One region of the Clostridium sp. HMP27 genome, then DNA from elsewhere that is predicted to be linked to it. Evidence: riboswitches for the same ligand, from Rfam matches in the RefSeq annotation. Region 1 holds a riboswitch; each other region holds the start of a gene.

What was found. Region 1 has a riboswitch for thiamine pyrophosphate ahead of thiT (energy-coupled thiamine transporter ThiT). Riboswitches for the same ligand answer to the same signal wherever they lie in the genome.
Positions count from the first base shown of each region.
Region 2: linked by a shared signal. The riboswitch ahead of thiW (energy coupling factor transporter S component ThiW) and the one ahead of thiT (energy-coupled thiamine transporter ThiT) in region 1 are both predicted to bind thiamine pyrophosphate.
Region 3: linked by a shared signal. The riboswitch ahead of thiC (phosphomethylpyrimidine synthase ThiC) and the one ahead of thiT (energy-coupled thiamine transporter ThiT) in region 1 are both predicted to bind thiamine pyrophosphate.
Region 4: linked by a shared signal. The riboswitch ahead of tenA (thiaminase II) and the one ahead of thiT (energy-coupled thiamine transporter ThiT) in region 1 are both predicted to bind thiamine pyrophosphate.

Region 1 is NZ_JMFY01000001.1:30,441-38,015, forward strand. Features, by position in the region: gene DP68_RS00165 (hypothetical protein) at 1-691, shown strand, start outside; gene DP68_RS00170 (hypothetical protein) at 824-1,408, shown strand; gene DP68_RS00175 (prolipoprotein diacylglyceryl transferase) at 1,493-2,254, shown strand; gene DP68_RS00180 (hypothetical protein) at 2,272-3,114, shown strand; gene DP68_RS00185 (Mrp/NBP35 family ATP-binding protein) at 3,206-4,051, shown strand; gene DP68_RS00190 (ferredoxin) at 4,153-4,344, shown strand; gene thiT (energy-coupled thiamine transporter ThiT) at 4,391-5,029, opposite strand; TPP riboswitch at 5,095-5,198, opposite strand; gene DP68_RS19395 (hypothetical protein) at 5,260-5,436, opposite strand; gene DP68_RS00200 (DUF3048 domain-containing protein) at 5,482-6,480, opposite strand; gene DP68_RS00205 (anaerobic ribonucleoside triphosphate reductase) at 6,795-7,575, shown strand, end outside.
Region 2 is NZ_JMFY01000018.1:206,766-214,340, forward strand. Features, by position in the region: gene DP68_RS10115 (TIM barrel protein) at 1-494, shown strand, start outside; gene thiE (thiamine phosphate synthase) at 1,289-1,915, opposite strand; gene thiM (hydroxyethylthiazole kinase) at 1,927-2,754, opposite strand; gene DP68_RS10130 (hydroxymethylpyrimidine/phosphomethylpyrimidine kinase) at 2,792-3,658, opposite strand; gene thiW (energy coupling factor transporter S component ThiW) at 3,721-4,215, opposite strand; TPP riboswitch at 4,366-4,475, opposite strand; gene pdxT (pyridoxal 5'-phosphate synthase glutaminase subunit PdxT) at 4,559-5,128, opposite strand; gene pdxS (pyridoxal 5'-phosphate synthase lyase subunit PdxS) at 5,130-6,005, opposite strand; gene DP68_RS10150 (pitrilysin family protein) at 6,131-7,408, opposite strand; gene dut (dUTP diphosphatase) at 7,411-7,575, opposite strand, start outside.
Region 3 is NZ_JMFY01000018.1:308,270-315,844, reverse strand. Features, by position in the region: gene DP68_RS10670 (ketoacyl-ACP synthase III) at 1-779, shown strand, start outside; gene DP68_RS10665 (methyl-accepting chemotaxis protein) at 846-2,378, shown strand; partial or broken gene DP68_RS10660 (amidophosphoribosyltransferase) at 2,642-2,821, opposite strand; gene thiC (phosphomethylpyrimidine synthase ThiC) at 2,957-4,270, opposite strand; TPP riboswitch at 4,355-4,460, opposite strand; TPP riboswitch at 4,599-4,700, opposite strand; gene DP68_RS10650 (helix-turn-helix domain-containing protein) at 4,831-5,175, opposite strand; gene DP68_RS10645 (flavodoxin family protein) at 5,434-6,069, shown strand; gene DP68_RS19600 (hypothetical protein) at 6,182-6,334, shown strand; gene DP68_RS10640 (peptidoglycan binding domain-containing protein) at 6,419-7,575, opposite strand, start outside.
Region 4 is NZ_JMFY01000034.1:32,375-39,949, forward strand. Features, by position in the region: gene DP68_RS14305 (hypothetical protein) at 1-356, opposite strand, end outside; gene DP68_RS14310 (nitroreductase family protein) at 610-1,128, shown strand; gene DP68_RS14315 (hypothetical protein) at 1,172-1,513, opposite strand; gene DP68_RS14320 (DUF1576 domain-containing protein) at 1,485-2,786, opposite strand; RNA gene ssrS (6S RNA) at 2,943-3,128, shown strand; TPP riboswitch at 3,356-3,465, shown strand; gene tenA (thiaminase II) at 3,595-4,254, shown strand; gene DP68_RS14330 (ABC transporter ATP-binding protein) at 4,260-5,012, shown strand; gene DP68_RS14335 (ABC transporter permease) at 5,009-5,752, shown strand; gene DP68_RS14340 (ABC transporter substrate-binding protein) at 5,840-6,850, shown strand; gene DP68_RS14345 (DUF5668 domain-containing protein) at 6,913-7,233, opposite strand; gene DP68_RS14350 (hypothetical protein) at 7,200-7,575, opposite strand, start outside.

The sequences.
Region 1 (7,575 bases):
AGCGGTTAAAGAAGAGGACCTTAAGGAAAATTTATCAGAAGAATTGAAGGTTACAGAAGAAGTTATAAAAGATGAAGAAAAAGTTAGGGCAGATGAAAGTATAAAAGATGAACCTGAAGTTATAGAAAGCAGCAAAGAACCTGAACTACAAGATGTAGATGATCATGTAAATGTTAGAGTAGAGAAAGAAGAAGAAAAGCCAATAGATAATCCAATGGATAATATAGAAGTTATAGTTGAACCTAATGAGGAATTATTTAGAGATAAGGATGATTTACCAAAGGGAAGAACAGGAGAGTTTTTCAAAAACTTAGTTAAGGACTATGATGAGGTAAAAGATATATCTAAAATAAAAAGATGTAAGTGGTATAGAATCCCTATAAAAGATATTAATAATATGTGTGGATTAAAAGACTATAATAAGTATGCGGTTATATACTACCCCATGATGAATTATTATCCTTATATTAAAAAACATGGATATTTCTTATTAGGATATAAATGCGACAGGGATGGAAAGTTAAAATGCTTAGTTTATGCGATTCCAGGAAAAAGAGATAGATGTGATCAGCCTTATGGAGGTAAATCTGGATTTGTTACTTGGGTTCCAGGTAGAGTAAAAGAAGATGAGGGATATTGGTTAATGTTTTACGATTTTAGAAAATCAACTATTCTGATTCCTGTAAAGTAGGTATGCAAATTTGCATACCTCTTTATATTAAATATATTTTTATAAAAATTAATAAATACAGCTTTCTTCACATATATTTTATTATTGATAAAGTATGTGGAGGTGAGAGATAACCTTTTAAGGTTTGAAGGTATGAGACTTATAATTGTAAATAAAAAGAGACTAGGTGTCACCATAATTATAGTAGGGCTTATGATAACTATGTTTGGTATTCAAAGTATATTCAAAGATAGTATAAAACTAACCTCCCTTATGCAAAGTAATATACATTCTTTAAAGGAATACTCTGCTTTAAATGGCAAGGTAACCTATAAACTTCCTTATGATTGGATTTCAGAAAAAAGAGATTTTGGTGGAGAAGAAATAATATACCATAACGATTTTCAAGCTAAGGATTTTAAGGTATATGGTTTTGTAGAAGTGTGGAACTTAAATCAAGACTTAAAAACTTTTATAGAAAGAAGTAAAGATATATCATTTAAACAAAATATTATAGAAGGATATAAGTTATCTAATGTAAAGATTAATGATAAGGATGCCTATTATATTGAATATACTTTAATAAATTCACAAAATATAAAGTATAAGGCATTTGAATATTTTATACCAGATAGTAACAAGTTTATAAGATTTTCTTTTTTCACAAGGGAAGATAATTTCAAGGAAAATATGCCCACTATATTCAAAGCTATAGTGGAAACATTAAAAATAAGTTAAAGCTGGTCTATTATTTTATAGACCAGCTTATTTTTTATAAATATATTTATATGCTATAATAATGGATAATGGAGGTGATAGGAAGTGAGGCCAGTATTGTTTATGTTATTTGCAAGGCCAATTTATGGATATGGCACAATGATAGCAATAGGCATATTAGCTGCATTGGCACTTTTAAATTCAAGAGTAAAAAGGAATAGTAATTATAAGGAAGATTATATTTATAATATGTCTTTAATAGCTATACTTTCAGGGATATTTGGAGGCAAGCTTTTATACATAATAACTGAGATAAGAAATGTAATAGAAAACCCTTTTATATTAAGGAATATTGGAAGCGGATTTGTCATATATGGGTCCATAATTGGGGGAGCTATATCAATATTTTTTTATTGCAAAAGAAAGAAGTGGGATGTGTTAGATACTTTTGATTTAATAATACCTTCAATACCTTTAGCACAAGGTTTTGGAAGAATAGGATGCTTGCTTGCAGGGTGTTGTTATGGAAAACCTACAAAGCTTCCTATAGGGATTGTATTTAACAATTCACCCTTTGCACCTTCAGCAGTACATCTTCACCCTACACAAATTTATTCATCTATATTTGATTTTTTATTAGCGATATTTTTAGTTTTGTATGATAAAAGAAATAATAAAAAGGGAAGTACGTTTGCATTATATATAATAATTTATAGTATAGGAAGAATAATAGTAGAAGTATTTAGAGGAGATTCAAGAGGTGAAATTTCAATATTATCTACATCTCAATTTATAAGTGTCTTTACACTAATCATTGGTGTGTTTATATTTAATGTAAGAAAGTCTAAAGCAAATTTTAATAATTAACCTAGGAGGTTAAGAAATTGATAAAGTTAAAAAAGTTTTTCAGGTTTAAATCTATGATTATTACACTTGTCTTAGTAAGTACTCTTTTTTCAGGATGTAATACATTAGAAAATATGAAGGTAAAATTAGGATTAAAAAATACAAATTTTGAATATATAAAGCAAAATAAGGTGCAAAAGATTGTAATACAAAATACCAGAGATCAAGGATATAGATTTATAGTAACAGATAAGAATGTAATAAAAGAATTATATGATATGCTATCTTCTGCAAAGGAAGTTGATGAAAAATCTACCCTTCAGCCAGATTACATATTTGAAATGCATGAGGCGCATGATAAAGTACATAAGTTTAATTATGTTGCAGGGTTAGATAAAAAAAGTGGTGGTAATCTTTATAGTGAAGATAAGACTTATATTGTATCAAAGAGAATAGATAATGATATTATAAAAAGTTTTTGGAACATAAGGATTCCCAAAGACTTTACAGATATATATTACGGTTCACTTATAGAAACTCTAAATAGCTATATAAAGGATACAAAAACAACAAAAAAAATAGGAGTGAACTTAGATGAGGATAGAGAAATTGCAAAATTTATTTTATCTACAGATTTAGAAGACTTTAAAAATAAGTTAAATGATAAAAATATAAATGGAGAACTAGTAAAAGCTAATCCTACAGAATATGATGTGCTAATGACAGTTAAAACCCAGGGATATAATAGGTTAATGTATAAGAGTATAATTACATTTTATAATAGGCAAGAAAAAAATACAGAACAGTATTATGTAGTTGCAAACTATGAAAATAGAAGTTGGCATTTGAATGCAACTAAAGACAAACCTAGTAACTTTTAGATATTAATATAATTTTTATAAGGGTTTTTATAACATTTTTTTAGTGCTATAATAAATAAAGTTTTACAATACATATTAAGGAGGAATAGAAATGAGTGATTGCAATAGTTGTCCTAGCAAAGGAAGCTGTAATAGTAATTCATCTACATGTTCTAAAGATGTGCCAAAGCACGGAAATATAAAACATATTATAGGAGTAATAAGTGGAAAAGGTGGAGTTGGTAAGTCAACAGTAACTGGTATTTTAGCGGTACAACTGCAGAAGGCTGGATTTAAAGTTGGAGTACTTGATGGAGATATAACAGGGCCTTCTATGCCAAGGTTTTTTGGCATAAACGAAGAACGAGCAGAAATACATCAAGTAGAAAATAGTGAAGAAGTAAAGTTTATACCTGTCCAAACATCTTTGGGTATAAAGGTAATATCCTTAAATCTTTTAACAGAGGAAGAAGAACAGCCGGTTATATGGAGAGGACCTGTAATAACTGGTGTATTGAAGCAAATGTATTCAGACACAGTCTGGGGAGATTTAGATTATCTTTTAATCGATATGCCTCCAGGAACAGGAGATATAGCATTAACTATAATGCAAAGCATGCCTGTAGAAGGAATGGTAGTTGTATCTACACCTCAAGATATGGTATCCATGATAGTTAAAAAGGTTGTAATAATGGCAGAAAAAATGGATGTAAAGGTATTTGGTGTAGTAGAAAATATGTCTTATGTACAATGTAATAATTGTAGTGAAAAGATTAGAGTATTTAGCAAAAAATCTGCTGAAGAGCAAGCTAAATACTTAGGAGTGCCTTTAATGGCAGAGATGCCTATAAATTTAGATTTAGCTGAAAGCTTAGAGAGCGGTCAAGCGGAAAGATTTGTGTTATTAAATGGGGATTATGATAAATTATTAGATAATTTTATAAAGCTAAGCAAGTAACTACTGCTAAAATTTAAATTTTAAAATTTAATAAAATAGTAATAAAGAATGACGAGTGGGGTAAAATATATATAGTTCAAAGTAAAAGGAGGAATTGTATTATGCAAGCATATGTTGATAAGGATCTTTGTATATCATGTGGACTATGTCCAGCAATAGCTGGGGATGTATTTGAAATGGATGACAGTACTGGAAAAGCAACAGTTGTAGTAGATGAAGTTCCATCAGGTTCAGAAGATGCTGCAAAAGAAGCAGAAGGAAGTTGCCCAACTAATGCCATAAAAGTAGAATAATAAAAATAATAAAAGCATGTAATGATTTTCATTACATGCTTTTCATTTAATGACTATGAATTGAATTTTTATTTAAAATGGAATATATTTGATTAACAGGAATTAGTGTAAGTATTACAATACAAATTAACCCATCTATTGCTAAATAAGAAGCATTGTATATAAGGGAGTATAAATAAGGTGACATTCCCTCTGGAGCATTACTTCCCCAAAATACCACACCTGAAATAAAGTGGAATGTAAATCTTCCTAATACAGCTATAACTGTGGCAATTAATTTTTTGTCTTTAAAAAAGCCTGCAAGACCTAGTGCCATAAATGGTAAAGGATAATCAAATAATACCTGTACAGGATGGAGGATATAAGGTCCTAAAATTAAGCTTAATATACCATACATAAAACCAGTTAGAAATCCTATTTCAGGTCCATAAAATAATGAAAGAAGAATAATAGGTACCATTCCACCTAATGTAATAGCTCCTCCGCTAGGTAATTCTGCGATCTTAAATAAATTAAGGAGTACAGATAATGCAAGACCAATACTTAATTGAGAAATTATTCTTACGGTTAAGGTAATCTTCTTAAGTCTTATAAATACCAGTATTATTAAAATTACTCCTGCAAGGGTTAATAAGGTTAGAGGATACTTAGATAATTCTAAGATTCCACTTTGTAAAGTTTTCATAATAGCCTCCTTTGTGCTAAAGGATATAAAAAATAAAAGTATTCCAGCACTGGAATACCTTATAAAGCGAGTCGAGACTGCTTCCCTACGCTGGTATTATCCAGATCAGGTGATAAGAGTTAATGACTAAATCATTTCTCAGCCGAGTTCGGCACCTCTAGCACGGTTTATTAATTTTATATAACTTATTATATAGTATTATATATGTATTTTCAAGAACGTTGTACTTATTAAAAGAAGTCTACAAGTTTATCATTTCCAGGATGAAGGGGACTAGGATCTACATTTACCATATCTCCGAGCTTTATATGCTCAGATAACGTAAGTCTGTTAATTTCCATAGTAGTACCATCTTCTAAAGCAACTAGGGCATCTGAGCCTATTAAATCTATTATCCGACCTTTCATGGGCAATACCTCCTTTTTAGTTAGTATTGCCTATAATTAAGTAAATTATTTTATTTTAATGTTTGCTTTTTTATCTAGTATGTGCCACCAAGTATTTCCTATATTTAAAGGGATAGGATTTCCGAGATTATCTAGAAGCTCTGTACTGGAATCTAAGCTAGATTGTTTCCACTTTCCCTTAACTACTTTACCGTTGCTTATAACTAGGCAATCTCCTTCACCAATTAGTCGTATATCAACATGTAAATTATCAGTTTGAAGTGTTATGTTTGTAAGCTGAATAACGATATTCTTTGCTTGTATAGGAATATTATTGTCTCTATTTACAGAAGGGGTACCATCCATATATTTAACATATAAGCCATCTTTAAGTATATAAGAAGTATTGTAATATTTATTTACTTTTATAGTAACTGAACTAGAACTATCAAGATTTGAATTTTCCCAATAGGATTTATTAAAATTATAAGTTGATGTAGGTTTAGCTATAAGATTTTTTTCTGAAATTAAATTTCTCATATTTTCTGTGGATGTATATAAGCTATGTTCATACTTTCTAGACTTATCCCGCCAATAATACTTTTCATATATAAATTCATTTAAGCTTGGCAAATTTTCAGTCTCAATTTGAGTTTTAGCTTCTTCGCTATATCCACAATGTCCAAAAGGTAATTTATGAAGTTTAGATAAGTCTAAAAAGTAAGGTCGCGCACTTCGAACTGGACCAATTTTTTCAGGACTATTTTTGTGAAATAAGGCAATGAATCTTGGAATTCCTCCTTCGGCCATGGTTTCATATACTATATCAGCATCTACAAGGCCAGATTGTGGGCGAGCATCCTTAGAATTTTCTACAATAACCATAAAGGGAATATTATTCAAGGCATCTTTAGAGACTTGTTCTCCAGTATAAGGCGATATATATTTTTCTGCCTTTTCAACTATGTTATCTTTTGATTTATCTTGGATATTTTTAGTGTTTTGAGTACAACTTGATAATAAAAGTATAAGAATTATTGAAATAAAAGATATAAGCTTTTTCATAATACCGCCCCCACCATAAAATAAATTCATTTTAGAATAATTTTACATTTTATGGATTTTATAATCAAACTTATAAACCTTATATTTAGGCGTATTTAATGTTAATTATTCACTTTTAAGTGATTTTACTGCAAATAACTCTCTTTTAAAAAATAATAAACTTATTATTAGAATAACAGTAAAAAATATAAGAAGAAGGAGTTAAACATGGAGATAGCTTTTTATAAACTGGTTTTATAAGCTGGTATAAAAACATTTTGCATAGTATAATGGGTTAGTGTTTGCGCAATATATAGTAGGGGAGGATTATGTGTATGCTACATGTTGTAAAAAGGGACGGAAGAAAGGTCTCTTTTAATTCTATGAAAATTACAAGTGCCATAAAGAGAGCGGCAGAGGAAACTGGATATAAAATAAGAGAAAGTGAGTTTATAGATTTAACTCAAAAGATAATTTCTAGTTTGGAGCAAAGAGAAGTTCAAGAAGTTACTGTAGAAGAAATACAAAACATAGTAGAAAAAGTTTTAGTTGGAAGTGAATATAAAGAAATAGGTTTTGTATATTCAAATTATAGAAGAGAAAGAACAAATATACGTGAAATAAAGTCAGATTTAATGAAGGCTATAGAAAAAATTGGAGTGGAAACCGATAGAGATAATGCCAATGTAGGAAATAACTTCTCATCTAAGCTTTTAAGAATAGCTAGTGAGTCAAATAAGTGGCATAATCTTGCAAGTATGCCTAAACATTTAGCTAAAGCACATGAGAATGGAGATGTATATTATCATGATCTTGATAGTTACAATTTGACAACAAATTGTTTACATATACCTACTAGAGAAGTTTTAGAGAGAGGGTTTAATACAGGATATGGAACTATAAGACCTCCTAGGAGAATAGAGTCAGCAGCAGAGCTTTCATGTATATTATTACAATCCACACAAAATGATATGTTCGGTGGGCAATCTCATCCTAATTTTGATAATGATATGGGAGTATTTGTAGATTATACTAGACAGGAGATCGCGAGAGAATTAAGGGAATATGGTATGGATGAAGATAAGATTGATTCTATAGTACATAAGAAGCTTAGAA
Region 2 (7,575 bases), on a different contig from region 1:
ATCCTGGATTTTATTTAAAGGACAGTAAACAAGAAACCTTTAATACCATTAAAGAGAACCTATTAAAACTTCCTGACCTTGGAGTGGATTATAGACTTGAAACCACCGGAAAAGGCACCCAATTTGGAAGCCTTGAAGAAAATGTAGCTCTTTGTAAAGAAGTTAAAACCTGTAAACCTTGCATTGATTTTTCCCATTTACACGCAAGATATAACGGCAGCTTAAAGACTTATGATGACTTTGCAACGGTACTTCAACATATAAAGAATGAACTTGGCTACGAAGCCTTAGAAGATATGCATATACATATATCAGGTATAAACTACGGAGAAAAAGGCGAAAAAAATCACCTTCCATTTTTAGAAAGTGATTTTAAATTTGAAGAATGCTTAAAAGCCTTTAAAACCTTTGATATTAAAGGCTGTGTGGTTTGTGAAAGCCCTATGCTTGAAAAGGATGCACTGCTTTTAAAAAGCTTTTATGAAAGCCTTTAGAAAAAATATAGCATTTTTAATATTGAATCTATCGTATGGGATTTATATTTAGGAAAGCGTTCGTTTCGTAAAAAAGGTCTAATATTTCTGCCCTTAAAATATCTAAACCTTCTAAACTCGCTCTGCTCGAACAATAGAAGGTTCTTAACGATATTTTGAGTTCAGAAATAAAGAACTTTTAATACTTACTCAATGCTCTCTACAATATAAATCCCATACTATTATTCAATATTAAAAATATCATTGAGCTTACCTGCTAAAGGAGGAAATTCAGCTAACTGAATTTCTAAATTATTTAGCACTTAGCACATAAACGTCTTTTAGGGAGGCAGCCCTATGGGCGACAAGAACTTGTACGAAATAAAATTTTAAATTTATAAGCTAAAGATATGAGGGTATGATAAAAGGTTCTTAATAAAAAAATTGTATCTAATATTTCCCTACCTATCGGTCTGCGGGCTTATCAGCCCTTTTATGAGAACCAATTTTAAAGGAACTTTTGCCAAAGCGAAATTCCTTACTGCAGCAGTGTAGATGAAGACATTTTTAATGTTAAATTTAGTATGAGTTCTGTATTGTAGAAAGCATTGAACAAGCAATTAGAAGCTCTTTATCTCTCAATTTAAAGCACCGTTAAGAATTTTCTACTGTTTGAACGGTAGTGAGTTTAGAAAATTTAGGTATTTTAAATTGAGAGATATTATAGCTTCTTTGCGAAGTGAACGCTTTCTTAAATGCAGAACCCATACGGAAGATTTAACATTAAAAATGTCATAATATCCTTTTAGTTTGAACTATTCCATCAAGCTCTTTAACTGTTCCGCAGCCTTTTTAATATCTTCTTTCCCAAGTATTGCAGATATAACAGCTACTCCATCTATATTGGCTGGCTTTAACTTTGTTATATTATTTTCGCTTATTCCTCCAATAGCTACTACAGGAATGTTTAAGCTTTTCTTTATACTTGAAAGTTCCTCTATGGTTACGCTATCTGCATCATCCTTTGTAGTAGTTGGAAATACTGCCCCAACTCCTACGTAATCTGCTCCATCTTCTTGTGCCTTTAGAGCTTCTTCAACATTAGATGTTGAAACCCCTATAATTTTTTCTGAACCTAATATACTTCTTACTATACTGCAAGGCAAATCGCTTTGCCCAACATGAACACCATCAGCATCTACAGCCAATGCAATGTCAACTCTATCGTTAATTATTAAAGGAACGTCATACTTTTTACATACTTCCTTCACCTTTAGAGCTTCTTTATAAAAGTCTAAAGAATCCACATCTTTTTCTCTTATCTGTACTAATGTTACTCCACCAAGTATTGCTTCCTCTACAGCTTTATCTAAAGATCTATCTTTTATGAAACTTCTATCTGTTACAAGATATAAAGTATAATTTACACTTTTCTTATTCATAATTAGTCTCCTTATTTTTCAGTTATCTTTGCATATTCATAAATTATTTCAGGAGTGATATTTGAAACGCTGTCAATTATAGCTGTCCTAAAACTTCCCGTTCCCAAATCCTTATCTGTTACAGCCTTGTATGCTCTTTCCCCGCTTATGCCCATAGTTAAAACTCCAAGTACTGTAGCTATATGCTTATCTTCTCCTGTTCCTAAAAATGCACCTATAAGAGAGGAACACATGCAGCCAGTTCCCGTAACTTGTGATAACATAGGGTGTCCATTATATATTAAGTATGTTTTATCATTGTAGCTTATGGAGTCCACCTTTCCTGTTATAGCTATTACAGAATTTAGTTTTTTAGATAATTCTTCTCCTAGTTTCTTTCTTCCTTCTATTTCATCTTTTTCTTCTACATCTACATCTACGCCTCTAGTCTTTGAGCTTAGTCCTGCTAAAACTTTAATTTCTGAAAGATTTCCTCTTATAACATCAAATTGTATATTTTCTAGTAAAAGCTTTGCAGTTTTTGTTCTAAGACTAGTTGCTCCAACCCCCACAGGATCAAGTATTACAGGAACATTTAGTTCATTTGCCTTTTTCCCTGCAAGTATCATAGAATTTATAGTTCTGCTGTTTAATGTACCAATATTTATTACTAGTGCCGAAGCAATAGATACCATTTCCTCAACTTCAGCTTCATCATCTGCCATTACAGGGCTTCCACCTAGCGCAAGTACAATATTTGCACAGTCGTTTACTGTAACGTAATTTGTTATGTGATGTACAAGAGGTGTCTTTTCCTTAACTTGTAAAAGAATACGATTAAGCTTTTCATTAATTCCCATAATAGTTTCCTCCAAACTTATATATAGATTTTTATTTCTATAGCATACCTGCATTTTTATACAGTGTGTAAAAATGATTAGTAGGACCTACACCATGGCCAATATCTAATGAGTGCTTAATTGCTTCTGTAATATATTCCTTAGCTCTTTTTATTGATTCTACTAAAGTATAACCCAATGCTAAATTAGAACATATTGCAGAAGATAAGGTACATCCTGTTCCATGAGTATTTTTAGTATGTATTCTTTCTCCTTCAAAATAATGAAATTCTTTTCCATCATATAATATATCTACAGCATCATCCGCTAAATGACCTCCCTTTAAAAGTACATTAGGGGCCCCTATGAAATGAATTATCTTTGCTGCAGTTTCCATTTGTTCTCTTGTTTCTATAGCCTTTAATGTTTCAGCTTCTTTTAACAATTCACTATACTCATGATTATCCGTATACATCTGTTTATAAGTTTCTATTATAGCCAATGCTTCAGGGATATTAGGAGTTATAATAGAGCTTAAAGGTATTAATTTTTCTATAAGTGCTTTTTTTGATTCAGGTTTAAGTAAATCAAATCCACTTTTTGAAATCATCACAGGATCTAAAACCATATTCTTAGGTTTATATTCATTTAACTTTTTACTGATTGCATCTATAGTTTCTATTTTTGAAACCATTCCTATTTTCACTCCATCTACCTCTATATCCTTAAATATTGCATCTATTTGAGCCTCTATAATTGAAGATGATAAATCCTCCACTGCCCAAACACCTTGAGTATTTTGAGCCGTAATAGCAGTTATAACACTCATTCCAAAGGTTCCATTTGCAGAAAATGTCTTTAAATCAGCCTGAATACCTGCTCCTCCTGAACTGTCAGAACCTGCAATAGTTAATACTTTTTTCATTTACAAAACCTCCTCATTTAGTTTTTTCAATACTTTTTAATCAATTTCAATTAGCCTTAGTGTTATTGCTTATAAACCATGTTTATTATGTTTCTCTTTAATATAATAGTTAGTACCACATAAGCTATTAATGCTCCTCCTAAACTGCTTATGGAAAAAGGTATTACATAAAATAGTGCTGCAACATCTTTTCCAAGTACTAATTTAGAAATTGGGTAACAAACAAGTGCTCCAATTACTCCCGTACCTATAACTTCTCCTAGAAAAGCATGTATAATCTTTTTGCCTCTTTTATAAAATAACGCTGCCAAAAATGCTCCTATCATGCTTCCAGGAAAAGCCATAATAGAACCTGTTCCTAAAATATTTCTTATAACTGATATACAAAAGGCAATACCTACTCCTATGTAGGAATTAAACATTACTGCAGAAAGTACATTAATTAAATGTTGTATAGGAAAACACCTTGAAGCTCCTATTGGAATATAAATTAAATTTGAAAGTAAAACTCCCATAGCTATAAGTAGTGCTGAAAAAGTTAATTTTTTTGTACCCATAAAATCACTCCTAAATTTAAATAATATAAAATTTTAGTACTATCCAGCAGAAAATTAGAAGTATTTTAAAAGTAGTAGTTTTTAATTTTTCTATAATATAAAAAACAAAAGACATAAACTCCCACGAAGTTTATGTCTTAAATATCAAAACAATATCTACATCTAACTCCCTACGCCGGCATTATCCAGATCAGGTTAAAGGGTCTAAGAATGGATTTCTTACTCTCAGCTGGCCATTACCAACTCCCCTGTGTAATTACCTATATTATTAATTTTCATTAACATCATACTATATATAAAAAATTAAGTCAATTGATCCCTATGAAGTTCCTAAAAATTCAAGTTAGAACTGGCACATAGAAATAAAGTATTTGTGGAACTGAAGATTTTCTGTAAGTTCAGGATGAAAGGATGTGACAAGGATATTATTTTGTTTAGCTGCTACTATATTCTCCTTTAACTTATGGAGTACTTCTACATCATCTCCCACACTAACAATAAATGGTGCTCTAATGAACACAAGCGGAATTGGATTATCTGATACACTCTTAATAACATCCTCAGTGCTAAAACTATTTATTTGCCTTCCATATGCATTCCTTCTAACTTTTATATTCATTACAGAAATATGTGTTATGTCGTCATTTTCAATTTCCTGTGCAAGCAGTATCATGCCTGCACAAGTTCCCCATACTGGTAATCCTAATAGTATCTTCTCTCTAAGCTTGGGAAGCATTCCTGTTTCCCTTAAAATTTTGCCAATAGCAGTACTTTCTCCCCCTGGTAAAATTAATCCATTAATATCTTCAATATCCTTTAACGTTTTAACTTCAACTGCATCAAAGCCTAATGCATTTATGCTTTTTATATGTTCTATAACTCCACCTTGAAGGGATAAAACTCCTATCTTCATCTTACCAGCCTCTTTCTGCATATCTATTAGTTAAATCTCTTAAGTCTATTCCACTCATCGGCTCCCCTAATTCTTCTGAAACCTCGGCAAGTCTCTTAGGATCATTATGATAAGTAGTTGCAAGTACTATTGCCTTTGCTCGTTTTTCTGGACTATCTGACTTAAATATTCCAGAGCCAACAAACACCCCTTCGGAGCCAAGCTGCATCATAAGTGCGGCATCTGCTGGTGTTGCAATTCCACCTGCTGCAAAATTCACTACAGGAAGCTTTCCTTCCTTCCAAACAAATTTTATCAATTCGTATGGAGCTGACATTTCCTTTGCAATTGTCATAAGTTCTTGTTCTGGAGCATTTTTTATTTTTCTTATTTCATCCATCATGCATCTCATATGCCTTACAGCTTCAACAACATTTCCTGTACCCGCTTCCCCCTTTGTTCTAATCATAGAAGCTCCCTCACCTATTCTTCTTAAAGCTTCTCCAAGATTTTTAGCACCACAAACAAAAGGAACTTTAAAATCCCATTTATTTATATGATAAGCTTCATCTGCAGGAGTTAAAACTTCACTTTCATCAATATAATCGATTTCCAAAGCTTGAAGTATTTGAGCTTCTACAAAGTGACCAATTCTAACTTTGGCCATAACTGGTATTGAAACTGCTGATTTTATTTCTTTAATCATTTTAGGATCGGACATTCTTGCAACTCCACCTTGCTTCCTTATATCGGAAGGTACTCTTTCAAGAGCCATTACAGCACAAGCTCCAGCCTTCTCCGCTATTTCAGCTTCCTTTGGATTAACAACATCCATAATTACTCCACCTTTTAACATTTGAGCAAGGTTTTTGTTTAGTTCATAATTGTTCATAAAAATATTCCCCCAATAAAATCTAAATTTTCTTACATCCATATTATAAAACAACAATGTATTAGTACAAAATGTACCGATACAAATTGTACCGGTACATTTTAGATGTAAATTTGTAAATCTTATAAGACTCACTTGATAATTTGTATTGTAGGAAAATTTAATACTTTATTTATTACCCTAGAAATTTCCTCGCTTGTGACTTCACTTAAAATTTCGGGCATTTTATATATAATATCATTTGATGAATACATTATTTCGCTGCAAGCTAAATCCTTCGCTAATTGCACTGACTTCTCTGACCTCAATGCCGTTTTAAGTTCTATATTTTTTATAAGTTTTTTAATTAATTGCTTATTAAAAATATAAGTATCTTGTTTAATTTTTTCTATAGAGCTATCTATAAGTCTTACCGCTTTTTCAATATTTTCTCCTGATGTCCCCATAGAAATTTTAAATAATCTTATTCCTCTTTCTTCTTTTATACTACTTTGAATTTCATAAGCCAGTCCATTTTGGGTTCTAATTGTATCATATAAAATACTAGAAGTTCCTTCTCCAAAATAATTATTAAATACCTTTAGACAGCCAAGTTCCTTTAGGGATAAATTATGTATTGGATAAGCATATTGTATTTTAGAACCATTTACACCTTCCCTAAACTTTACGAACATACCTGCATTATTATTTTCGTAAAGATAATCATTACCTATGTCACTTCTATTAAGATACTTATCTTCTAAGCCACATGACTTAATACTTTTTAAATTTCCCACATTCTCTTCTATCTCAAAAACATCAAAGCATTTTTCAACTACACTTATAGCTTCTTTCTCTAGAAGTCCCGTAACCACAGTTATCACCATATTAGATGGCAAATAATATTTGTTATAAAACTCTTTTACAACATCTAATGTAATTTTAGATATACTCTCATGCGTTCCTATTATTAAATCTTTTATTCTTCTATGCTGGAAAGCATTATGTAATAATTCATCCTCGCAAAACTGATATAAGTCCTCTGACCATTCATTAAGCTCTTGATTAATTATATCCATTTCCTCTTTAAAGCCATTTTCAGGGAAGGTAGGCCTTAAAACTATATCAGAAAAAAGTCCTAATCCTTTTTCAAAATCCTCATTTAGAAGGCTGCCATAATAAACTACATAGGGGTAATTTGTCATAGCATTTTGAAATCCAAACAATTCATCGCATAGCTTATTTATTTCTAGCTCAGTTTTATTTATTATTCCTTTAAACACCATATGTTCTACAGCATGAGCTGTGCCTAGTGGGAATCCTTCTTCTTTTATAGCTCCAGCATCTACTCCTATACAAAATGAGGTTATATTTCCCGGAACATATTTATATATAACTTTTAATCCATTTTTCAAGACTTCTTTTATCAAAATTATACACTCCCTGTAGACCCAAATCCATTTGCCATTCTATCAGAATCATTTACTTCCTGGACCTCAACGACTTTAACTTTTAGCACAGGTTTTATTACCATTTGAGCAATTCTCATGCCCCTTTCTACTTTAAAATCACATTTCCCATGGTTTATAAGTATTAC
Region 3 (7,575 bases), on a different contig from region 1:
TAACGTCATCGGATATTGATGCCATAATAGCAGTTTCTGATACGCCAGAATATTTAACTCCATGTTGTGCATTAATATTAAAAAATAAGTTACAAGCAGAAAATGTTACTAATGTATTTGACGTAAATAATGACTGTGTAGGTATGCTTACTGGTATAGATATCGCGTCAAAGTATTTAAAAACTGATAAAAAATATAAAAGAATTTTAGTTGTTGGCTCAATGCTTATAAGTCCTTTTGCTCGTGAAGATGATATGGTTGTTTATTCATGTCTTGCAGATGGTGCAGCGGCTGTTGTATTAGAGGTAAAGGAAGAAAATCAAGAAAGAGGGTTATTAGGCTCCAGAGTATTTACAGATGATACATATAATGAAACCATTAGATTTCCTGCATGTGGTTTATCTAATGTACCAAGTGCTATTAAAGCACATGATAAAAAAATGGCATGGAACCCATTTGATTTTGGATTTCTTTCAGACAAATGGACAGAATTAATTACTGAGTTATTAAAAGAAAATAAATACAAACCAAAGGACGTTTCACATTATTTCATGTCCCAGTTTTCTAAATCTGATATAGAATTAACATTAAACAAGTTAGAAGCTTCTTTAAATAAGGCAACATTTGTCGGCGATAAATATGGGTATACTGGGTGTACAAGCCCTATCATGGCTTTAGATGACAGAGTAAGAAAAGAGAAGTTTAATAAAGACGATATACTAGTATTTTGTTCGGTAGCTGGTGGATATATAATGACTGCATTATTATATAAATGCTAGCAAAATTATTATTAAATATTAAGAAACTTATTGTACAAAAATATGTAATTAAACGGAGGATAATTTATGGCTAATAATGATGGGATTGTGAGCAATTATCAAAAGAAAACTTTAAGATTTGTTTTAATTCTCTATTCTATAAGTGCCTTGTTAGCAGGTATAACATTTGCAGGTATGAAGCTCTTAGGCTTATATAAAGAAGTGAAATGGGGCTATATTGTAATATTTACAGTACTAGTGCTATTAGAAGTGGTAATGTTTAGAGTCGTTTATAAATCAATATTAAAAGCTAATGATAATTGGATGAATCAGTTAAATATGTTTAAGCCAATTATATTAGTAATATCATATGTTAATTATCTTTATATTACTTTAATGATACCGTCAAAGGAATTATGGGTAAGTGTTTTTTACTTTATAATAATAGGAGCATTATTTTTAGATAATAAAATGAACATATTGTCTATAATCATAGGTTTAATATGTCAATTTATAATATTTAAATTTAATCCTTCAATTTTGCCAGATGATCAGGTAATTATAAGAGAGCTAATAGTAAGAAGTATAGTTATAACACTTATTTCTGCTGGAATTTATATTTTTACACTTTTTGCTTCCATGTTACTTAAAGATGTAGAAGCTAATGAGGATATGCTTAAAGAAAAAAATGATAGGATTTCGGGTTTATTTATTAAGATAGCTGAATTTTCAAATAGGTTATTAAAATCAAGTGATTTGTTATCAACTATGCTTGAAGAAGAAACTAATTCGATTCAAGAAATTGCTAACACTAGTCATGAAATAAGTGTAGATTCAAAAGAAATGTTAGATAAGTCATATAAAAGCAAGGATAGTCTAGAAATATTATTAGATATAAATAAAATGGTATCTTTGAAAGCTAAGGAGACTAAAGAGGTTTCTATAGACTTGGTTAGAGTTTCTAATGATAATGAGGAATCTTTAAGAAGTGTACTCTTTATTATGGAAGGCATAATAAAGAGTATAGAAGCAACTTATAATGCTATAAGAGTTTTAGAAGAAAGATCAGGACAAATGGATGAGATATTATCTGTTATAGGTAGCATTTCAGAGCAAACAAACCTACTAGCATTAAATGCTAGTATTGAGGCTGCAAGGGCAGGGGAAGCAGGTAGGGGATTTGCTGTTGTTGCAGATGAAGTTAGAAGACTTGCAGATAATAGTCAAAAGTCATTAAGTGATATAAGTACTATTGTCAATGAATTTAAAGAAAAGACTAATCAAGTACAAGGACTAATGGAAGATAATAATGACAAAATAGGTGTAGGAAATAAATTTCTTAATGAAACGGTTTCTAATGTAATTAGTATGATTGAAGATTTAAAGTTGTCTGGAGAAAATATAGATGAAATTAATAAATTAACAACTAACTTACTTAATGAAACAGAAAATGTAGTGGTTCTCAACTCTGATATAGTTGGAAAAACACAAAATACTATAAATATGTTTAGTACAGTAAGTGATTCAGTAAGTGAAAGTGCAGCTACAAGTGAAGAAATAGCTACTAGTGCTGAAGAATTAAAAAATATAGCTATTGCAATGAATGAATTAATTAAATAACTAGTGATTTTCAAAAGGGTTGAAAAACTATTATTACATAAGATAGCTTTTCAACCTTTTAAGATGCATCAAATATAATAAAAATTACTTAATTGCGATATATCAAAATAATCCCCAAAAGTCTATGAAGTCTCATAAATCAACACCCACAATATATATTACATAAAGCACTTTAAACATGCACTTTTTTTATGATCTAAAGTGCTTAAAAAACCATCTATGCCTATATATCCTAAACTATTTACTTCGATAAAGCTTCGTCATATAAAATTCTTTTTAATAAAGCCTAAAGTATAAGGTATGGATGAGACTTTAGAATATCCTAAAGCAGCAGGGGTGCCAGAGTCAGGCACTCCTATTACAATATCAGCTTCTACAGGACATTCTTTAAATAAGATCTCACCAGCTTTGAATCTTGAGTTATAAACACTAGTGCCATCAATCATATCTAAAACGCAGCTTTCTGAGCATTTATAACAGTACTTTCACCAAAGGCAGAGTATCGTACATGGCCTATGGCAGAAAAACCATTTATACTTTGTATTTATCAACATCATTTATTTGCATTTCATCACTTCCTAGTTATCTTCTCTTAAAATATTGATATCTTTTCCCTGCATTATTTTATTCATATTTCTCATGGAACACATTTTTCCGCACATAGTACAACTGTCCTCATGCTCAGGAGAAGATTCTTTTCTATATCTTCTAGCTTTTTCTGGGTCAATAGAAAGCTCAAACATTTTGTCCCAATTAAGTTCTTGTCTTGCTTTACTCATTTCGTTATCCCAGTTTCTAGCACCAGGAATATTTTTGGCTATATCGCCAGCATGAGCAGCTATCTTTGAAGCAATGATACCTTCTTTAACATCCTCTAGATTAGGTAATCTTAGATGCTCTGCCGGAGTTACATAGCATAGAAAATCAGCTCCACAGCTAGCAGCTAATGCTCCTCCAATAGCACTTGTGATGTGGTCATAGCCAGGGGCTATATCTGTAACTATAGGGCCTAATACGTAAAATGGAGCACCATGGCAAAGCTTCTTTTCAAGCAGCATATTTGCTTTAATTTCATTTAATGACATGTGCCCAGGACCTTCTATGATAACTTGAACGTTCCTTTCCCAAGCTCTTAAAGTTAATTCGCCTAATACCATTAATTCTTTTATTTGGCAGGCATCGGTAGCATCATTGATAGAACCAGGTCTGCAGGCATCTCCAAGACTTAAAGTTAAATCGTATTTTTCACATATATCTAATAATTCATCGTAATATTCATAAAAAGGATTTTCCTTGTTATTAAGTTCCATCCAGGCATAAAGAAGAGAACCACCTCTTGAAACAATGTTTGTAAGTCTTTTATTTCTTTTAAACACATTTGCAGTCTCTCTATTTATACCAGCATGAATAGTTACAAAATCTACACCATCTCTTGCGTGCTTTTCTACAACATCTAAAAATTCCTTTGCAGTAATATCCTTTAATTCTTTATCATAAAATCCCACAGCATCATATATTGGGACAGTTCCTATCATAGCAGATGATGAAGTAACAAGTCTTTGTCTAAATTCTTCAGTTTTTCCAAAGGAGCTTAAGTCCATTATAGCCTCAGCCTTCATGTCTAAAGCTAGCTGTACTTTTTTCATTTCTTCATCAATATCACAGCAATCTTTTGATATACCTAAATTTACATTTATTTTTGTTCTTAAGCCTTCTCCTATACCTTCTGGATCTATGGATTTATGATTCTTATTAGCTGGTATAGCAACTTTCCCTTCTGCAATAAGCTTTTTTAAAACTTCTATATGCATATTTTCCTTTTTCGCTACTATTTCCATCTCTTTTGTAATAATACCTTTTTTAGCTGCATCCATTTGAGTTGTATACATAATTTGAACTCTCCTTTATTATTTAATTATTTTTGACAAAAATAAAATGCAAGCCTATATAGGGCTTGCAACAAGAATACGAATGTATAGTTGAAAAATGCTCCCTACGTTGGAATTATCCAAATCAGGTTATGAGGGTCAGAGATAACATCTCTTTCTCAGCTTATCAATATAAGCTCCCCTTGCGCTAGACGTCTTCAAAAAATAACTAGCAGGGTTTGTTTGTATTTTTGAAAAGGTCCAATTATTAAATTTTAAAAATAAATTAAAAAGAAGCTTTACCATACGGCAAAGCTTCTTACAAAATCATATTATAAAAATCAATTATAATAATAATCGTACATAACTTCCCTACGGTAGTACTAACTACGTCAGGTTCATAGAGTTAGATTAGTAAAATCTTCTCAGCCAAAGGGCACCCCTAGTTAATTATAATTATATTTATTTTTTATGTAAGTAATATATTACTTTAAACTCATTATAATGCTGAAGTGATACTATGTAAAGAATTTTTTAGAATAATTATTCAGTGCTTCTTTAATAGTATATCTCAATTTAATAAATTATTGATCACAATCACTGTCTAAGTGAGGATAATATTTAATAGACCAATCTTCAATTTCTTTAATAATCTTGGTAAGTTCTTTTCCCTTATTAGTAAGATAATATTCAACTTTAGGAGGAATTTCAGCATAAATTATTTTGCTTATTAATTCATCATTTTCTAATTCCTTAAGTTTTTCATTTAATACCTTTTGACTTATTCCTTTAGTTATTCGCTGAAGTTCTAAAAATCTTTTAGGTTCATTATATAAATGACATAATAAAACGGCTTTCCATTTTCCTCTTATAAGATCCATCGCAAAATCTAGTAAACATATATATTCTTTTTCATTATAATGTATCATTAAGGTACCTGCCTTTAGTTATTTTGTGAATAGGAGAAATATAAAATTAAAAAACATATTATAGTTATATTATATACTAGAAAAATTATCAATAAAAATTTATAACATAGCGTAAATATACATATTACAATAAATCTTACCTGAAGGTAAGTCATCTAACAAAAAAGTGCGTACTTGTTAATTAAATTACCGAGCCATATAATAATCCCATAAGCACAAAAGATTATAAATATAAAGGTTTATATGGAGGTATGTACTATGAAAGTAATTGCTTTTAACGGAAGTCCTAAAAAAGATGGGAATACCTATGAGGCTATAAAAGCTGTGGCTAATGAGTTAGAAAAAGAAAATATAGAAGTAGAAGTTATCCATGTAGGAAACAAAGTAATACGTGGATGCCTAGCTTGTGGTGGATGTAGTAGAAATATGAATGAAAGATGTGTTATAGAAAATGATGAAGTTAATGAATGGATTCAAAAAATGAAAGAAGCTGATGGAATTATTTTAGGATCGCCTGTACATTATTCAGCTATAGCAGGAACCATGAAATCATTTTTAGATCGAGCATTTCTTGTAACATCAGTAAATAGCGGAATACTTAGACATAAGGTAGGAGCTAGTGTTGTTGCAGTTAGAAGATCAGGAGGGGTTCCAACTTTTGACCAATTAAATAACTACATTAACTATTCAGAAATGGTGATGCCTACATCAAATTACTGGAATGTAGTACATGGTACAGAACCAGGTGAAGCAACTCAAGATGAAGAAGGAATGCAAATTATGAGAGTTTTAGGTAAAAATATGTCTTGGCTTATGAAATTAATTCACTCTGGTAAAAATAATATAGAAGAAAATCAAAAAGAAGATAAAGTATTTATGAATTTTATAAGGTAAGGCTTGTACATGATTATTAAAAAAATAAATATATTAAATTCATATCTTCATCATCACTTCATAATTCAGATTTAGAATATTTATATAGAATTTATGAGGAGAGGATAAAGATATGAGATTATTAAAGATTTTATTTAGTAAGAAATTTAGACAAGAATATTCCCAAAAGCTTGTAAGTGAATATAATAAAACAAATGATATTGTTGAAGAGATATATACAGCAGCAATAAATGAATGTAAAGAGTTAAAAAATAAGGCTGCTTAATTTTAAAGTTCTAATTAATAATAGCAAAGAAGGGCTATCTTGAAATAATTTTTAATTATTTTGAGACAGCCCATTTGAGTTAAATTAATAATAGCAAATAATTGGAGTTCCTGCTTCGATATTGTTGAATATTGCTTTCGCCACATAGTAGGGAGCATTTACACATCCATGAGAACCATTTGTTAAATATATATTTCCACCAAATGTGCTTCTCCAATTTGCATCGTGAATACCAATGCCTCCGTTAAAAGGCATCCAATAACTTACAGGTGCGGCATAATCGGCTCCTCGGAGGACAGTATCCTTTTGTTTATATTTCAATTTATAAGTACCTGAAGGTGTTGAATGGTTGCTACTTACATTTCCTGTAACAATACTTCCATCTACAATAAGAGAGCCGCTTTTGTAAAACCATAGATATTGCTTCGATAGATTGATTTCAACATAAGTATTTCCAATATCATTAATGCCATGAGATAGTGCAGTTTGATTGTACACTGGTTTTTTAGTTATAGATTTTGCATTCTTTACAGCTGCAATTATGTCCTGCACTTCTTTAGATTTGTTAATTGACCACCCGTAATCACCACCACTAACTGATATTGGCTTTCCTGAAGATGTAATAAAGTTTCTTGTGCTGCCTAATGTATCATAAGTTTTTGCCAAAGTATCTATATAATTTTTAACTTTTACTTCATCAAATGTTACTTTCAAATTTTCATCCACATTAATCCAGGCATTTATTATATTACCATCTAAAGTTTCCATACGCTGACCAAAAGTATAGGTGATTTTTGTAGACGTGTATTTATCAAGCATATCTTTAATAGTAAGTATTTCTTTAGAATTTGAAGTATACTGAGGTTTTTCATAACAATTTATTGATTCTAAATTTATTCTTGTTTCTCCTTTGAGAATTGCATCTACAACGTGATTATATAAGATATTTTTATTGACTTTATTTCCACTGATTTCTTTAACAATTTTGTATCCATTATCTGAATACTTAAAATTAGGATTTTTAGGTTCGATTATGTTATTAGCATTAAAGCAAGAAAGATTATCTATAGATTTTTTTAATAAATCTGCATCGTATGAAGCTACTTCAGATAAGTCAAAGTTTGTTTTGTTAAAAACTCCATAAATCCATTTAAAAGGATTTTGACTATCTTTTAAACTTTGAAGTTTAGCATCGGGATTATATTTTAAAGCAACATCAGCTGATTTAATTTCTTCTCTTA
Region 4 (7,575 bases), on a different contig from region 1:
AATGACAAAAGTTCTTCTGCTAACTTAACATCCTTTAAATTTGAAGATTGAAGTTTATTGCCAATTAGATTTAAGCTGGATGGTTCTTTGGCCTCAAAAAAGGACCAAATTAAATTATGAGTGAAAAGTCCCTTTCTATGACGTAAAAAAATAGCATTTGCCACAGTAGGTAAAATGCTGTTGTCCTTATAATTGCATATCAAAACTGCTGCAATTTTATCAAAAGTTTTATCATAATCTTTGTCAAGTCCAACATATTTAGATAATTCATAAAAATTTTTGGTTAAATTCTCAGGAGTATCCTTTAGGTTTATATTATTTAGCAGGGATTTAGAATTTAAAGTCTCTCTAAACACATGTATTCCACCTTTTTAGTATTACAATACATAATATGCAAAAGAGACATAGAGGTGTATATGAAAGTCAGATGTAATTCTCTTGATTATAAATGTTAACATGTAATGTTGTTATAACTAATGATTAGTAAATAAACAGAATATATCGTAATTTTTACTGGTAAACTAAAAAATGAAGGTATATAATAAATGGTAGATATGGGCATGGTACCCGGTAAATAAAAATTTCAAACGGAGTGGAGGAAAACGTGAGATGCTTAATTTATTAATGAAAAGAAGAAGTATAAGAAAGTACAAGAATATGGAAATTTCAAAGGACAAGGTGGATACTTTAATAAAAGCTGCATTATTAGCCCCATCTGCAAAGGGAACAAGACCTTGGGAATTTATTGTGGTAGAAGATAAAGAAACACTTGAAAAACTAGGTAAGGCTAAGCAGCATGCAAGCGGCTTTATATCAGAAGCACCTCTTGCTATTGTGGTTGCTGCTGATAGTACTAAAACTGACGTATGGGTAGAGGATACATCAATTGCTTCCACAATAATTCAATTAGAAGCAGAGCATTTAGGCTTAGGATCTTGTTGGGTGCAAATAAGAAATAGGATGCATGATGAGGATAGTAGTGCTGAAAAATACGTAAAAGAAGTTTTAGGAATACCAGAAAATTATACAGTAGAATCCATAATATCCATAGGATATAAAGATGAGGAGAAAATACCTTATACAGAAGAAAGTTTAAAATATGAAAAGATTCATAGGGAAAAGTTTTAGGTAAGTTTTAATGATGAGAGGAGAGCTATAGTCTCCTCTTATTTTACTTATATCGTATTAATTTTATAGTTAAATTTGGAGGAGAAAACTCAACTTCCGCCTCATCAATCATCATTCCAATTAAGCTTAATTGATCAGTGCCTTCATCACTGCCAGCTAATTGCCAATAGTATTCTTCGATTTCTCTTTGTCTTTTTAAATTTAGAATTTGTTTTAAATTATTAATTTCTTGATTAGAGGATGTAACATTATACGAGTGAGCAATGATTTCAAAGAAATTTTCTGTGTTAGATAAGGATATATTTAAATTTAAAGCTCCATTTAGAAGACAAAAGTCCATTAGTTCCTGAACTATCTTAGAGATTTTTTTTAGCTCGTTTTTCATTAGGATAATCTCCTTTCTTAAATGCTTCAATAAGAGGAACTACTATGGCAGCAACCACTCCTCCAGAGAAGCCATTATTATATAAATTTAGCCCACCGTGAACAACTCCAATATTCATAACTACTGAAAGATGCAGAAAACCTGCTAAAATGCCAGCAAGTGGCCCGTAGGCTCCAGCAACAGGGGCTAAGGTTGTTCCAAATAATGCACCTATTATAACAACAGTCGAGCAAGGGTCCCAAATTTTTATGTTAGCTGCTATAAATACTCCAATTAAAATAGGTATAGCATTTCTAGGATGTTTGCCAAAAGCTGCAAAACCAACCATTGTTAATATTCCAGCGGTAATAGGTCCATTTACAATTCCTTTAGATATAACTACATAAGCTATACCTATTAAACCCATAATTCCCATATTTATAAATGTTATACCATATCCACAAAGTTGTGTAAAGTCTGTAACTGTTTTACCAGAATAATGTAGGACATTCTTATATCCTTTAAAGCTTTTGCCGTTTATATAATATCCTAAGAAAATAAGGAGTATAAAGCAGGAAATGAGAAGCAGCTTTAAAAATGAGTCATATTCAGTTGATAATATTTCTGTTGATTTAATTATTAGACCAAAACCTCTAAGTACAGAGGTTATTATAGAACCGATGAGGCCTGCTGTAAATCCTATATTATAAAGATTATATCCATCATGGACTTTTATAAGATGTGATGATAGTGGTGTTATTACAAATCCTATTAGTATTCCAAATAGTATGCCAATAGGAAGACCTAATTTTATAGATACATGTAATCCAAAGCTTATCTCACTTACTACTGGGGCAAGAGCTGTACTAAACATCATTATTACTACTATGTTTTTGAAATTTATTTGTTGATACTTAACATAGAGGTATCCTCCTAAATATATAGGCCAGACATTGAATAAGTTTTTTCCTATAAACGAGAAGGCCATAATAGTAAATACAGATGCAATTAATGCGCCATTAACTTTTAATTTTAATTTCCATATTATAAAAATGTTTACTAAGGTTAAAACACCTGCATTTATAAATGTTGCTCCAATTCCACCAACTGATATATAATCCGTCAATAGTATGTCGGGACTTACAACTATTCTATAAAGTCCTTTATATATGTTTTTAGGGTTATCAAATATAAAAGCTAAGATGATTAGGCATAATGGAAATAAACTAAGTATAGTTAAAACTCTTTCTTTTCCAATATCTATAGAATCCTTTGTAATAGCGACAACCTCCAAATGAACACCTCCAATGAAATTTTAAGTGTTCTATAATATTTTGGTATTGAAAAACTTATGTATACTTTACATAAATTTAATAGAATTTTATCAACCTTAAATTCCCTATTGCAATCTAGATGATATTTGATATAATAATTTCATAAGGTTAATCCCTTATTTCTGAAATATTTGTGAAGCTCTTATTTTGAACCTACATTACTTAAAAGGGAGTTCAACATTTAGATGTGAATTGACTCATAAGTCCAACGTAAATGGCAAGGTCTATAAAGCATCTGTGAGGACACCCACCTATCGGAGAGATAGGTGTCAAAATTAGGGCAGCGGTATTTTGGATACTTTCTTTGATTATAATTAGATTAGTATATATGATAAGAGATGACACTAGTCATCTCTTATTTTTGTATGAATAAAAATTTCCAGCTATGTTTCTAATATTAATCACTTAAAAAAGTCTTGGCATTTTTAAGCTATTGTGGTAATATGACTTTGTAAGATTAAGGTGAAAAGCAGTTTATGTAAGATTAGATTTTAATAGTATTACATATTGTGAAACACAACAAGTGCATAAAAAATCCCGGGGGGGCTGGTGTTGCTGGCTGAGAGTAAGAACGAAATTCTTAGACCCTTTTAACCTGAACTGGATAATTCCAGCGTAGGAAGAGGTTTTACATATACATATATTTTGAGGATATAGGTACAAATCTCTTTTGTAGATTTGTACCTTTTTATTTTTCTAAGATCCTTAAAATTATTAGTCTTACAATATTAAGTGTTACGACTAAAAGGAGCAATGGAGGGATTAATAATGAAATTTTCACAAAGTTTATACAAGAGTGTTGAAGATATTTGGGAATCTTATTACAAACATCCTTTTGTAGATGGTATAGGACAAGGAACTTTAGATGTGGACAAATTTAAATTTTACATGATTCAAGATTATATTTATCTTATTGATTATGCAAAAATTTATGCTCTGGGTATAGTTAAGGCTGATACTGAAGAGGTAATGAAAGGATTTGCCACTATGGTAAATGGAATATTAAATGGCGAAATGAGTATTCATAGATCTTATATGAGAAGACTTGGAATTACTCAGGAGGAAATTAGAGATACAAAGGCATCCCTTGCTAATATTTCCTATACTAATTATATGCTTTCTGTATCTCAAAGAGGAACTTTAGCAGATCTTACTGTGTCATTATTATCTTGTATGTGGAGTTATTTAGAGATTGGAAGACAGTTAAGTAAAATTCCAGGAGCTGTAGATCACGAGTTCTATGGAGAATGGATAAGAGGATATATTTCAGAGGATTATATAAAGCTAACTAACTGGGTAATAGACTTAGTAGATGACCTGGCAAAGGATCTACCAAAAGGGGAGCTTGAAAAGCTAGAGGAAATATTTGTGAACACAAGTAAATATGAGTATATGTTTTGGGACATGGCTTATAACAAGGAGATGTAATCAGTATGTTAGAGTTTTCTAATGTGAACTTTAAATATGAAAATGATTCAAAGACTCTTATAGAAGATCTAAACTTTAAGATAAATAAAGGAGATTTTGTAAGTATAATAGGGCCTAGTGGTTGTGGTAAAAGTACAATCTTTAGATTGATTTCAAAACTTGAAAAAGCTTCTAGTGGAGATATTTTATTAGGTGGTAATAATATTAAAGACCTACATGGCCATATAGGGTACATGCCCCAACGAGATTTATTAATACCCTGGAGAACGATTTTAGAAAATGCTTCATTACCGATGGAAGTAGGTTCTAGAAATGTTAAAGAAGCTAGACAAAAGGCAGAGGAATATTTAAAGATTTTTGGCTTAAATGAGTATAAAGATAAACATCCAAAGGATCTATCGGGAGGAATGAGACAAAGGGTTTCTTTTATCAGAACATTACTTACAGGATCAGAGGTAATGCTTCTAGACGAGCCTTTTAGTGCCTTAGATGCTATTACAAAGGTTTCTATGCAGGAATGGCTTCTAAGTCAATGGATTAATTTAAAAAAGACTATCTTGTTTATAACTCATGACGTAGAAGAAGCTTTATTTTTATCTAATAGGATATTTGTGATATCAGAAAAGCCTATTGTAAGGTTAAAGGAAGTTATAGTTCCTCTTAATTATCCAAGAGATAGACATGCTTTAAGCAATAGGGAAATACTTGAGATAAAAGAAGAACTTATAAATGAATTAAAGCAGAGGGTAGAGCTATGAAGAAATATAAATCATCAGCAATTGTAGGAATTTTCTTTTTTATTACCTGGGAAATTATTGCACGATATATAAATGCAATGTTTATACTTCCATCTCCTACTAAAGTTTTAATGAAAACTTGGGAGCTTAGGGAACCTCTTTTTTTAGTGCATCTTCCTGCTACAATGCTAGTTACTTTCATAGGACTTTTAATATCAATAGTTTTAGGAGTTATGCTAGCCATAGCTATGAGTTTAAATAAAAGAATTGAAGAAGCAATATATCCTATTTTAGTAGTAACTCAAACTATACCGATAACGGCATTGGCGCCAATATTTGTACTCTGGTTTGGATACAGCATTTGGAGTAAAGTTGTAGTAACTATACTTATTACGTTTTTCCCTATAGTTGTAAATACCTATGATGGCTTCCGTTCTACTAAAAGGGAAATGGAAGAGCTTTTGGTAACCTTTGGAGCAAGTAAAAAGGAGATTTTTATTAAGTTGAAATTTCCTCATGCTCTGCCATATTTCTTTTCGGCACTAAAAATAGCTGTACCTTTAAGCGTAATAGGTGCTGCAATTGGAGAATGGCTTGGAGCTCAATCGGGACTTGGATATTTTAGCAAAAGAATGATGACTCAATTAGATGGTGCGGCAGTTTTTGCTCCAATAATGATTTTATCGCTTGTAGCAATAGTCTTAGTTTGGATAATTAATATTTTAGAAAATAAAATAATAGGGGATTTTTATAGAGAATAACCTTTATTTTTATATTTAAGGTATCTTGAAAAAAATAATCAATTAGATGATAACATATTTTTAAGAGCCTAAAAGGAGGAGTAAACTATGAAAAAGTTAAAGTATTTATCATTATTATTAGCATTTTTACTTTTAGTAATGACAGGATGTAGTAGTAAACAATCTAATCAAAATGAGGCAGATAAGCTAGAAGAGGTGGATTTAGTACTTGATTGGTACCCAAATGCAGTACATAGTTTCATATATGCAGCTATAGAAAAGGGATATTTTAAAGAAGAAGGATTAAATGTAAATATTAAATTTCCATCTAATCCTACAGATCCACTATCACTACCAGCAGCAGGAAAAGCAACAGTTGGAATATACTATCAACCTGATGTTATAATTGCAAGAGCTAATGAAAAAGTGCCTGTAAAATCTATTGGATCTATAGTGCAATCACCTCTAAATGTAATAATAGCTTTAAAAGAGAAGGGGATAAATTCTCCTAAGGACCTATCAGGGAAAACTATAGGATTTTCAGGGAATCCATTAAATACAGAATATGTTAAAACAATGGTGAAAGAAGATGGGGGAGACCCAAATTCAGTAAAGGTAATAGACGTAGGATTTGAGCTTTTATCTGCGATGATTACAAAAAAAGTTGATGCAACAACTGGGGGACTTATAAATCATGAAGTTCCTGTTATGAAACATGAAGGACATGAAATAAATTATTTTGATCCATCTAAGTATGGAGTACCTAACTATTATGAATTACTTTTTGTTACAAGTGATAATACATTAAAAGAAAAGCCTGAAACTTTAAAGAAATTTATGAAGGCATGCAAAAAAGGATTTAATTTTACAAAGGAAAATCCAGATGAGGCATTAAGTATATTATTAAAGAATCAACAAAAGGATAATTTTCCTCTTATAGAAGCTGTAGAAAAGGAAAGTATGAATACTTTACTTCCAAAGATGGAGTTAAAAGATAGTCCATTTTCCACTCAAGATAAGAAAGTTTGGGAAGACAATATGAACTGGTTATATGAAAAGGGAATGCTTAAAGAAAAAGTAAAAGCAGAGGACTTTTATGTAGACTTACTTTCTAAATAGTATATATAATTAATAAGCAGTAAGCAGTATATATAATATATAACTACTTACTGCTTATTTTATTAAAAGGTATTTTGTGAGTGCTGAATACTTATCCAAGCGTCCTGTGGTAAGCTTACAAGTATGCAGCTTACTGCAGAAATGCAAAGTATTAGTAGTATTAAAAAGATACTAATACCTTTTATCTTAAATCTTTCTGAGGAAAAGAGGCACATAGAGTTTGAAATTAAAAGTTCTGTACCTAAGAGTATTAAAAGTACTGGCCACCATTTAAGAAAGCTTATAAGGGTTAGTATATCTTGAGAAGGAGATAAAAAAAGAACTATGCCAAGAAATATACAAGATATTCCTAAGGTAAAAGATCCTGTTGTCCATTGGCGCATGGCTTATCTCCTCCAGTTTTTTTAGTTTTCTTACCTGATAGAAGCTTTATTCCAATACCTATACATAAAATAGAAGCTATAGATGTTCTTATATAATTTTCAATTCTCATATCTAGATATATATTTAATGATGGAAATATTACTCTGTTTATCATAGATAAAGCACCAATTATTATAAGTCCATAAGCTATTAATTTTACTTCATCACCTTTACATACAAAGTTGATGCCTTCATCTTCTGAAATAGGTTTATCAGAAATCAATTGCTTTCGAACATCAAATATACTAAAAAACCAAATTATTGGAATTAAAAACATAGTAAATGAAATACGAAGCCAGTCG